DNA from 2 places in the Lactococcus sp. FSL K6-0773 genome. Region 2 is predicted to be linked to the other one. Evidence: riboswitches for the same ligand, from Rfam matches in the RefSeq annotation. Region 2 holds a riboswitch; the other holds the start of a gene.
The links. A riboswitch is a leader RNA that binds a small molecule or an ion and turns the genes downstream of it on or off. The one in region 2 is predicted to bind thiamine pyrophosphate.

Region 1 (4,079 bases), 960 kb from region 2:
TTTTATAAACATAGACTAATTGTATCGGTTTTGCCTTAGTTTGTAAAGTATTTATTTGTGTGAGAAAGTGCACGAATAAGTGCTAAGCCAAAGATAGTGACAAGGACAGCTTTAATAATTTCAACAATGACAAATGGTGTGAATCCAAGCTTTAAGGCCAATGACCAGTCGACATTGGTAAAAAATTTGAGCCACAATGTTCCGATAACTAACATAAGCAGGTGTCCTACAATATTTATGATAAAAGCAGGGATGGTCTTATAATTAATTTGATGAAGGCCAAAAGAAATAAGAGTTCCCATTATTAAAAAGGCAATTAGAAAACCACCTGTTGGGCCAAAAAGAACCGCAATTCCTGATGTCCCACCAGTGAATACGGGAATTCCAATAAATCCTAGCAGGAGATAGAGTAAGATAGCAAAAAAAGTTTCACGCGCTTTTAGTACTGTGGCAACAAGTCCTACGGCAAGTGTTTGTAAGGTGACGGGCACAATACCAATTGGGATAGACAGAGGAGAGAGAACCGCAATAATTGCTGCACCAAGAGCAATTAGGGTTAAAGAATATAATTTTGTATTTTGCATTAAGAATCCTTTGTTTTATGTATAAAATAAAATATACTAAAAAAGAAGAATTTTTGCAAACTCTTGCTTTAATAAACAAAAAATTACTGACAGAAATTCTGTCAGTAATTTTATTCTCTAATTTCGACAAATTGAGCATGAACAAAGTCAGCAAGGACTTTAGGAGCGATTTTTATGCTACGCCCAACTTCGCCAGCTGAACAAACGATAAAGTCGTGCTCTAAGGCAATAGAATCAATGAAAATTGGGAATTTTTTATTTTGCCAAATCCCCACAGGATTATTTGCACCGTGAATATAACCTGTCGTTTTTTGCAAGTCTTTTTGAGGAATCATGCTTACTTTTTTATTGCCCGAAACTTTGGCCAATTTTTTTTCTGACAAATGCTCTGTCAGTGGAAGAATACCAATGACAGGGCCAGTTTTATCGCCGATTAGTGCTAGGGTTTTATAAATATCACTGCGGCTGATATCCACAGGGAGGCTATTACTTTCTAAAGCGTTAATTGCAAGTCCAGTATGCTCAATTTTTGCCTTATCAAGAATTTGTTCTACAAGTGTTTTCTTTAATTTTTGCTTTTTAGACATAGCTTTATTATAGAAGAATTTGTGCTGACTGACAAGATAAAATAATTTTACTGACAGATTTTATTAGTAATTGCTATAAATGAAAAGTTTAGGGAATTTTTTGACGAAAATGATCAAAATGACAAATGCAGCAATAGCAGTCAAAATTGCACTGATTCCATTGACAGCAAGAGAATAAGCCACGGCTCCCCAGCCTTTCCAAGCGTATTGGCTCCAGAAAATGATTCCGGCAATAAAATGGAAGAAGTATTTAAGAAGAACAGCAACAAAAGTTCCCAAAAGAACTGGTACAAGTTTTAGAGGGGCTGTTTTTTGGCGGAAAAGTCCAGCAATTCCAAGTGAAACAGGGGCGATGAGATATTCAAGAAAAGCTTGAGACAAGGTTAAAATATAAGCGTGTCCAGTAATCATTGACAGAATTCCCCAGATTAATCCACCAACAAGTCCAGCTGTTAGGCCGCGACGAAAACTGAGAATAAGAATTGGGATACAGGCGATTTCAACAATAATCCAGCCATAAACAGTATTTGGAATAAGGCTGATGATGAAGGCGAGTGCCGCCATGAAGGCAATTTCCGTTAATAAACGGACATTGAACTTAGAATTAGACATAAAAAAACTCCTTTTTGATGCGCACAAAAGGAGGGTTAGAAATTAGACATTTGTCTTAACACATTCCTACGCTGGCATTACCCAGATCAGGTCAGATGGTATTTCTCGCTACTGACAGTTTTATCAATAGACCCATTGTGCAAATATTTATTTTTACCCTTTAAGTTTAGCATATTTTAAGTTGAAAAGCATTTTTTTAAGATTGTTAATCTATTTTATAAATTAAACTTAAAAAATATTTAAGGCAACATAAAAAATCAATAATTCAAAAAAAACGAAAGTCTGTTAGAATAAGTCTATACACAAATTCGGACAAAATAAAAGCGGTCGAGTAAGTAATTGTGAAGGTCAGCACAGAGAGCTTGTAGCGGTGAGAGCAAGCCTGAGTGAAGCAATGAAAATGGCTTGATAAGCGTAGCAAGAGTGAGGTTTAACTAAGCTCTTGACGGAATGGTTCTCGTTATTGAACTTGAAAGTTGCCTTTGGGATCTGAAAATTTTCAGTGAACTAAAAAGTGCTTAAATCAAGAATGGGACCACGATATAGCTCGTTTCTTTATATGAAATGAGCTATTTTTATTTAGCATGAGCGCTTTATCTTGAAGAATTTGTTTAGTATTAGAAAAATTAACAGGTGCACGGTTAATTTTTCTAATAGATGTAAAAAGTTTATCAAAAGGGGAATAATTGATTTTGAAAAATAAATCAATTAGAAAAAAGGGAGAAGAAATGAATCCAAGAAACAGAAATATTTTAATTGTCGTTATTGTTGTTGTAATTGTTGCTATCGCTGCATTTTTCGGTTTTAATCATAAATCTGGTGAAAGTAAAACGGCAAATAAAACTGTGAATATTGGAATAATGACAGGAACAAAAGAAGATGATGCCATTTGGTCAACTGTTTCTAAAACAGCTAAAGATAAATATGGAATTACTTTAAAATTCACTCATTTTACAGATTATACACAACCAAATACAGCTTTGAAAAACGGCGATATTGATTTGAATGCCTTCCAACATTATGCTTTCTTGAATGCTTGGAATAAAGCTAATGACGGTGATTTGAAAGCAATTGGTAATACAACAATTTCACCAATTCGTCTTTATTCTAAAAAAATTACTTCATTGAGCCAAATTAAATCAGGAGATACAATTGCAGTACCTAATGACGCTTCAAATGAAAGTCGTGCACTTTATGTCTTGAAGAATGCTGGTTTGATTGGCCTTTCTGTATCAGGTGATACACTTGCGACAGTCAAAGATATTAATTCAAATCCAAAAAATTTGGTCATTAAAGAATTAGATGCGGCACAAACACCGCGTGCGCTTGATTCAATTACAGCGGCAGTAATTAATGACGATTTTGCAACAACAGCAAAATTAACGGTTGAAGAGTCTATTTATACTGAACCTGTAAACAAAGATAGCGAGCAATGGATTAATATTATCGTTGCAAATAAAAAAGATGCTAATAACAAAATTTATAAAGAAGTTGTGAAAGCCTACCAAACTGAAGCAACGAAAAAAGCAATTGAGAAAGCTTATCCTGATAAGAGAAAAATTGCTGCTTGGGGATTGAAACTCGACTAAGTAATTTCGTTAAAAAGTAACGGTTAGGTGAAAACTTTGGAAATTTCTACTTTAGAAATTTCTGCCTTAGGGCTAATAAATTTTACTGACAGAAGACTCAAACTGATTACGAACGGTTTGGTCAGTAGAAATTGGAGAAGATTATGAATCCTAGAAATCGTAATATAATTATTGGAATAATTGTTGTTGTTATTGTAGCTATTGCTGCATTTATCGGCTTTGGTCAAAAATCTCAAGCAAATAAAACGGTAAATAAAACAGTGAAAATTGGGATAATGACAGGAACAAAAGAAGATGACAGCATTTGGCAAACGGTATCTAAAACTGCTAAAGATAAATATGGAATTACTTTGAAATTCACACACTTTACGGATTATACTCAGCCAAATACAGCATTGAAAAATGGCGATATTGACTTAAATGCCTTTCAACATTATGCTTTTTTAAAAGCATGGAATAAAGCAAATAATGGCAATTTAGTGGCGATTGGGGATACAGTGATTTCGCCAATCAGTGTTTACTCAAAACAACTCAAAAATATTTCAGATATCAAAGAGGGTGGAACCATTGCGGTACCAAATGATGCTTCTAACGAAAGTCGTGCCCTTTATGTCTTGAAGTCTGCGGGATTGATTAAATTGGATGTTTCTGGTCAAACACTGGCGACGGTCAAAGATATCACATCAAATCCAAAAAATTTGGTCATT
Region 2 (4,079 bases):
TTTTGCTTTAGTTATTGGATATAAGGGAGAAAAATCAAAGAAAAAGATACTGTCATTAAAACCAATTTATGTATTAATACTGGTTGCTCTGGGAGTTTATGCTTATCTTTTCCTTCTTAATCCACCAACTAATTTTATTCATTTTAATAACAAAATTTTTAATAGTTATTTTGCGCTACAAATTTTTGAAGTTGTTGTGATTATGCTTTTGACAATCTATACAGGTTTGAAAAAATTTATCAGACCAAGAACGAAGATATTGCTATATATTGGTTCAAGCTTGCCTTTCCTCTATTTATATATTGTAAGATATCATTATTGGAAACAAAGTTATTTGGTTTTTGATATTTTTGACCGTATCAATTATATTTTCTTTCTTTTTTCAATTTTTGTTTTTCTTTATTATACTGTGGAAGTCTTCATTCTTTGGTATTCTTATAGTAAAAGACAAAGAATTAACGCTCTTACTTTAAAAAATGAAGGACTAAAAAAGCAGTTCCATATCTATGTTTTAATCCCATGTCTGAATGAAGAATTAGTGATTCAAACAACTTTAAAAAGTATTTTAAAAAATGATTACGAAAATCTAGTGGTAACTGTTATTGATGATGCAAGTGATGATCGGAGCTTAGAAAAAATTTCTGAAATTCAAGATTCTCGATTGAATGTTCTAAGACGTATTAAACCTAATGCGCAAAAAGGAAAAGGGACGGCTTTGAATTGGGCTTATTATCAAATTAGTGAACAAATTCAAGAAGCTGGAATTGCTCCGGAGGATGTTCTTATTGCGATAATTGATGCCGATACAAAACTTGATAACAATTATTTTGAAAAAGTAAATATGGCTTTCAATCATGATGCTAAGCTTACTGGTTTGCAATCCAAGGTTCGTGTTGCCAATTTGATTAAAGATGCTTCACAAGACTTGGAATTTTCTGAAATTATCAATGCGACACAGATGTTTCGGACTTTGACCAATACAGTTGCTTTTGGTGGAAATGGACAGTTCTGTAAATTAAGTACTCTTCAGGCATTGAATGAAGACCCTTGGACAGATTCACTTGTTGAAGATTTTGATTTATCAACTCGTCTCTTTCTGTCAGATATTGAAGTTAAAAATGCTCAATTTGATGATATTTACATTGAACAGACAGGGATTATCAATGATAATGAAGCTTTGGTTAAACAACGAGTGCGATGGGCACAGGGAAATATTCAATCTTCAAAATATATTTTACCGACGATTCGGTCAAAAAAATTGCAGAATAAACAGAAGTTTGAATTATTGATGACCCTACTGAAACCTTGGTTAATGGGGATTGAATATATCATTGTAATTTATACACTGATTATGATTGTTAATTCTGCTATCCTATCAGGGATTACTCAATCACTTAAAATTGTTGTTGTGCTTTTTATCGTGATGTCAATTTATATTATCTTTGTGAATTTTGTATGGGCTATTCTTTATAACAAAGGAAAATCTCAAGAAAAAACAAGGGTGTGGGATGTAGTGAAAGATACGGTTAATCTGACGAAATTTCTACTTATTTTAACTCAAATTTATCCGCAGTCAGCCATTCGATATTTCAACTCTAAAAATGATTGGGTAAAAGCTAATCGTCAAGAAGAAAGTGTTGACCCTCATATTGATGAGCATAAAAAATAAGAAAAACCTGCCTTTTGGGCTAGGTTTTTTCTTTTGTATATTTGCGAAATTAGTTTTTTTAGTTTAAATATGTTAAAGTAGTTGTAGTTTTAATAATAAATCAATAACACAATGGGTACTGGTAAAAACTAAAATTACCGGTTGAGAAAGACCATCAGACTTGAACAGGTTAAGACCTGCGTAAGAATGTGTCCGAGTTTTAATTGTATTTTCTTTATGAAAATCTTTTAGCTTACTTTCTTATCATACTAGAGCCCTCCTTGTGTTAATAAAGGAGTTTTTTGATGTCAATTTTAGAAAAGATTCAAGAAAAACAACCACTTATCTTAAATTTAGCGAATTTTGTAACTCCACAAAGAGTTGCGGATGCGATTAGTTTTGCTGGTGGTTCACCATTAATGACTGCGGAAATTTCAGAAAGTGAAACTTTAGTTGAAATTGCAGATGCTGTAGTGGTTAATATTGGAACCATTTCAGAAAAGGATTATCCGCTTTTTTTGACTATTTGTCAGTTAGCAAATCAAAAGCACAAACCTTTAATTTTGGACCCAGTTGCTGTCAATGTCCCTTTTAGAGCAAATTTTGTCAAAAGATTAATGCAAGAGGTGAAATTTGATATCATTCGTGGGAATTCAGCGGAAATTGCTTGGTTTGCTGATAAAGAAAGCTTGAACAAAGGAATTGATGCACTTGAGTCAAATTTAGAAGTTGAGCACGCGCGAGTTGCTGCTCAAAAAACAGGGGCAGTCATTATTCAAACTGGAAAAGTTGATGTTATTTCTAATGGGTTTGAGGAACTATTTGTTGAAACTGATAGTCCACTTTTTAAAATTAATGTTGGCTGTGGGGATATGTTGTCAGCAATTGTTGGAACTTTTGCGGCTGTATCTGATGATTTATTTAAGGCGGCTTATGAAGCGACAGAATTCTTCGGTGAATCTGGTGTGAAAGCTACTGAGCAAGTAGAAAATCTACCAGGAAATTTTGTGAATCGTTTTCTTGATAAAATTTATCAAGCGACGCAAGAGGTTATATAAGGGAGAAAAAGAAATGATTGATGTTTCTAAAGTTGTGACAATCGCTGGAATTGATTCTTCTGGTGGGGCTGGTATTAATGCTGACCTAAAAACTTTTCATAATCAAAAAGTATATTCGGCAACGATTGTGACAGGGTTGACAGCGCAAAATACCTATGGAGTACAAGAAATTTTACCGACAAATAAAGCTTTTATTTTGGCTCAATTTGACTCAGTATTTTCTGATTTGGAAATTTCGGCAGCTAAAACGGGGGCACTTTTTGATACTGCTCAAGTTGAAGCGGTAATTCAAGGCTTGAAAAAATATAAACCGAAGCATTTGCTGGTGGATCCGGTAATGGTGGCTAAAGGCGGGGCAATTCTTTTGACAAGAGAAGCCATTGATTTGATAAAAAATGAATTGTTACCTTTAGCAGAATTGGTCACTCCCAATTTGGAAGAGGCAGAGGTTATGTGTGGCTATAAAATTACTGACGAAAAGGAAGTTTTAAAAGCCCTTCATGATATTCAAAAGTTAGGTACTAAAAATGTGCTGATTAAAGGGGGACATGGCAATGGAGAACTGGTCAGAGATTATTTATTGATGACAGATGGTTCTGTCAGTACTTATGACTCTAAAAGATTACTGACAGAAAGAACACACGGAACCGGAGATACACTTTCTTCTTATATTACAGCTCATTTAGCTTTAGGAGAAGATTTAAAAGAAGTGATGCCAAAAGCTAAATTGTTTATTACTGAAGCTATTTCACAAACAATCAATGTTGGTCACGGTCACGGACCGTTAAACCATTGGGTGACAATTAATGAAAAATAAAATTTTAGACCTGAGGGCATATTTTATTGCTGGCCCACAAGATTTTCCAAAACTTTCAATTGATGATGCAATCGATAAAATTTCTGTAATCATAAAAAGTGGAGTAACGGTTTATCAATTTCGTGATAAGGGAACAATTTATAAAAATAAAAATCAACGATTAGAAGTAGCAAAAAGACTACAAGAAGTAGCTCAGAAAGCGGCTGTTTCTTTTATTGTGAATGATGATGTTGAATTAGCGCGTGAATTGTCAGCTGACGGGATTCATGTCGGACAAGACGATGATTCTGTCAGTAAAATTCGTGAGCTGATTGGCCAAGAAATGTGGGTAGGACTTTCTGTCAGTAATGATATGGAATTAGAAAGCGCTCAAAAGAGTGGGGCTGACTATTTGGGAATTGGTCCAATTTATCCAACAAATAGCAAGTCCGACGCAGCAGAACCAATTGGGGTTGACCATTTAAGAAAAATGCTTGAGCATAATCAATTACCAACTGTTGGAATTGGTGGAATTACTGAAAATTCACTGACAGAGCTTTCAAAAATTGGTCTGGGT

Region 1: another riboswitch for thiamine pyrophosphate. It lies ahead of thiT (energy-coupled thiamine transporter ThiT); the one in region 2 lies ahead of thiM (hydroxyethylthiazole kinase).

Annotation. Positions count from the first base shown of each region.
Region 1 covers NZ_JBBOVF010000001.1:1,490,838-1,494,916, reverse strand. Annotated here, with positions in the region: gene MHB61_RS07180 (biotin transporter BioY) at 36-584, opposite strand; gene MHB61_RS07175 (aminoacyl-tRNA deacylase) at 695-1,171, opposite strand; gene thiT (energy-coupled thiamine transporter ThiT) at 1,235-1,783, opposite strand; TPP riboswitch at 1,830-1,929, opposite strand; gene MHB61_RS07165 (MetQ/NlpA family ABC transporter substrate-binding protein) at 2,512-3,372, shown strand; gene MHB61_RS07160 (MetQ/NlpA family ABC transporter substrate-binding protein) at 3,516-4,079, shown strand, end outside.
Region 2 covers NZ_JBBOVF010000001.1:528,563-532,641, forward strand. Annotated here, with positions in the region: gene MHB61_RS02620 (glycosyltransferase) at 1-1,669, shown strand, start outside; TPP riboswitch at 1,771-1,873, shown strand; gene thiM (hydroxyethylthiazole kinase) at 1,954-2,706, shown strand; gene thiD (bifunctional hydroxymethylpyrimidine kinase/phosphomethylpyrimidine kinase) at 2,720-3,523, shown strand; gene thiE (thiamine phosphate synthase) at 3,513-4,079, shown strand, end outside.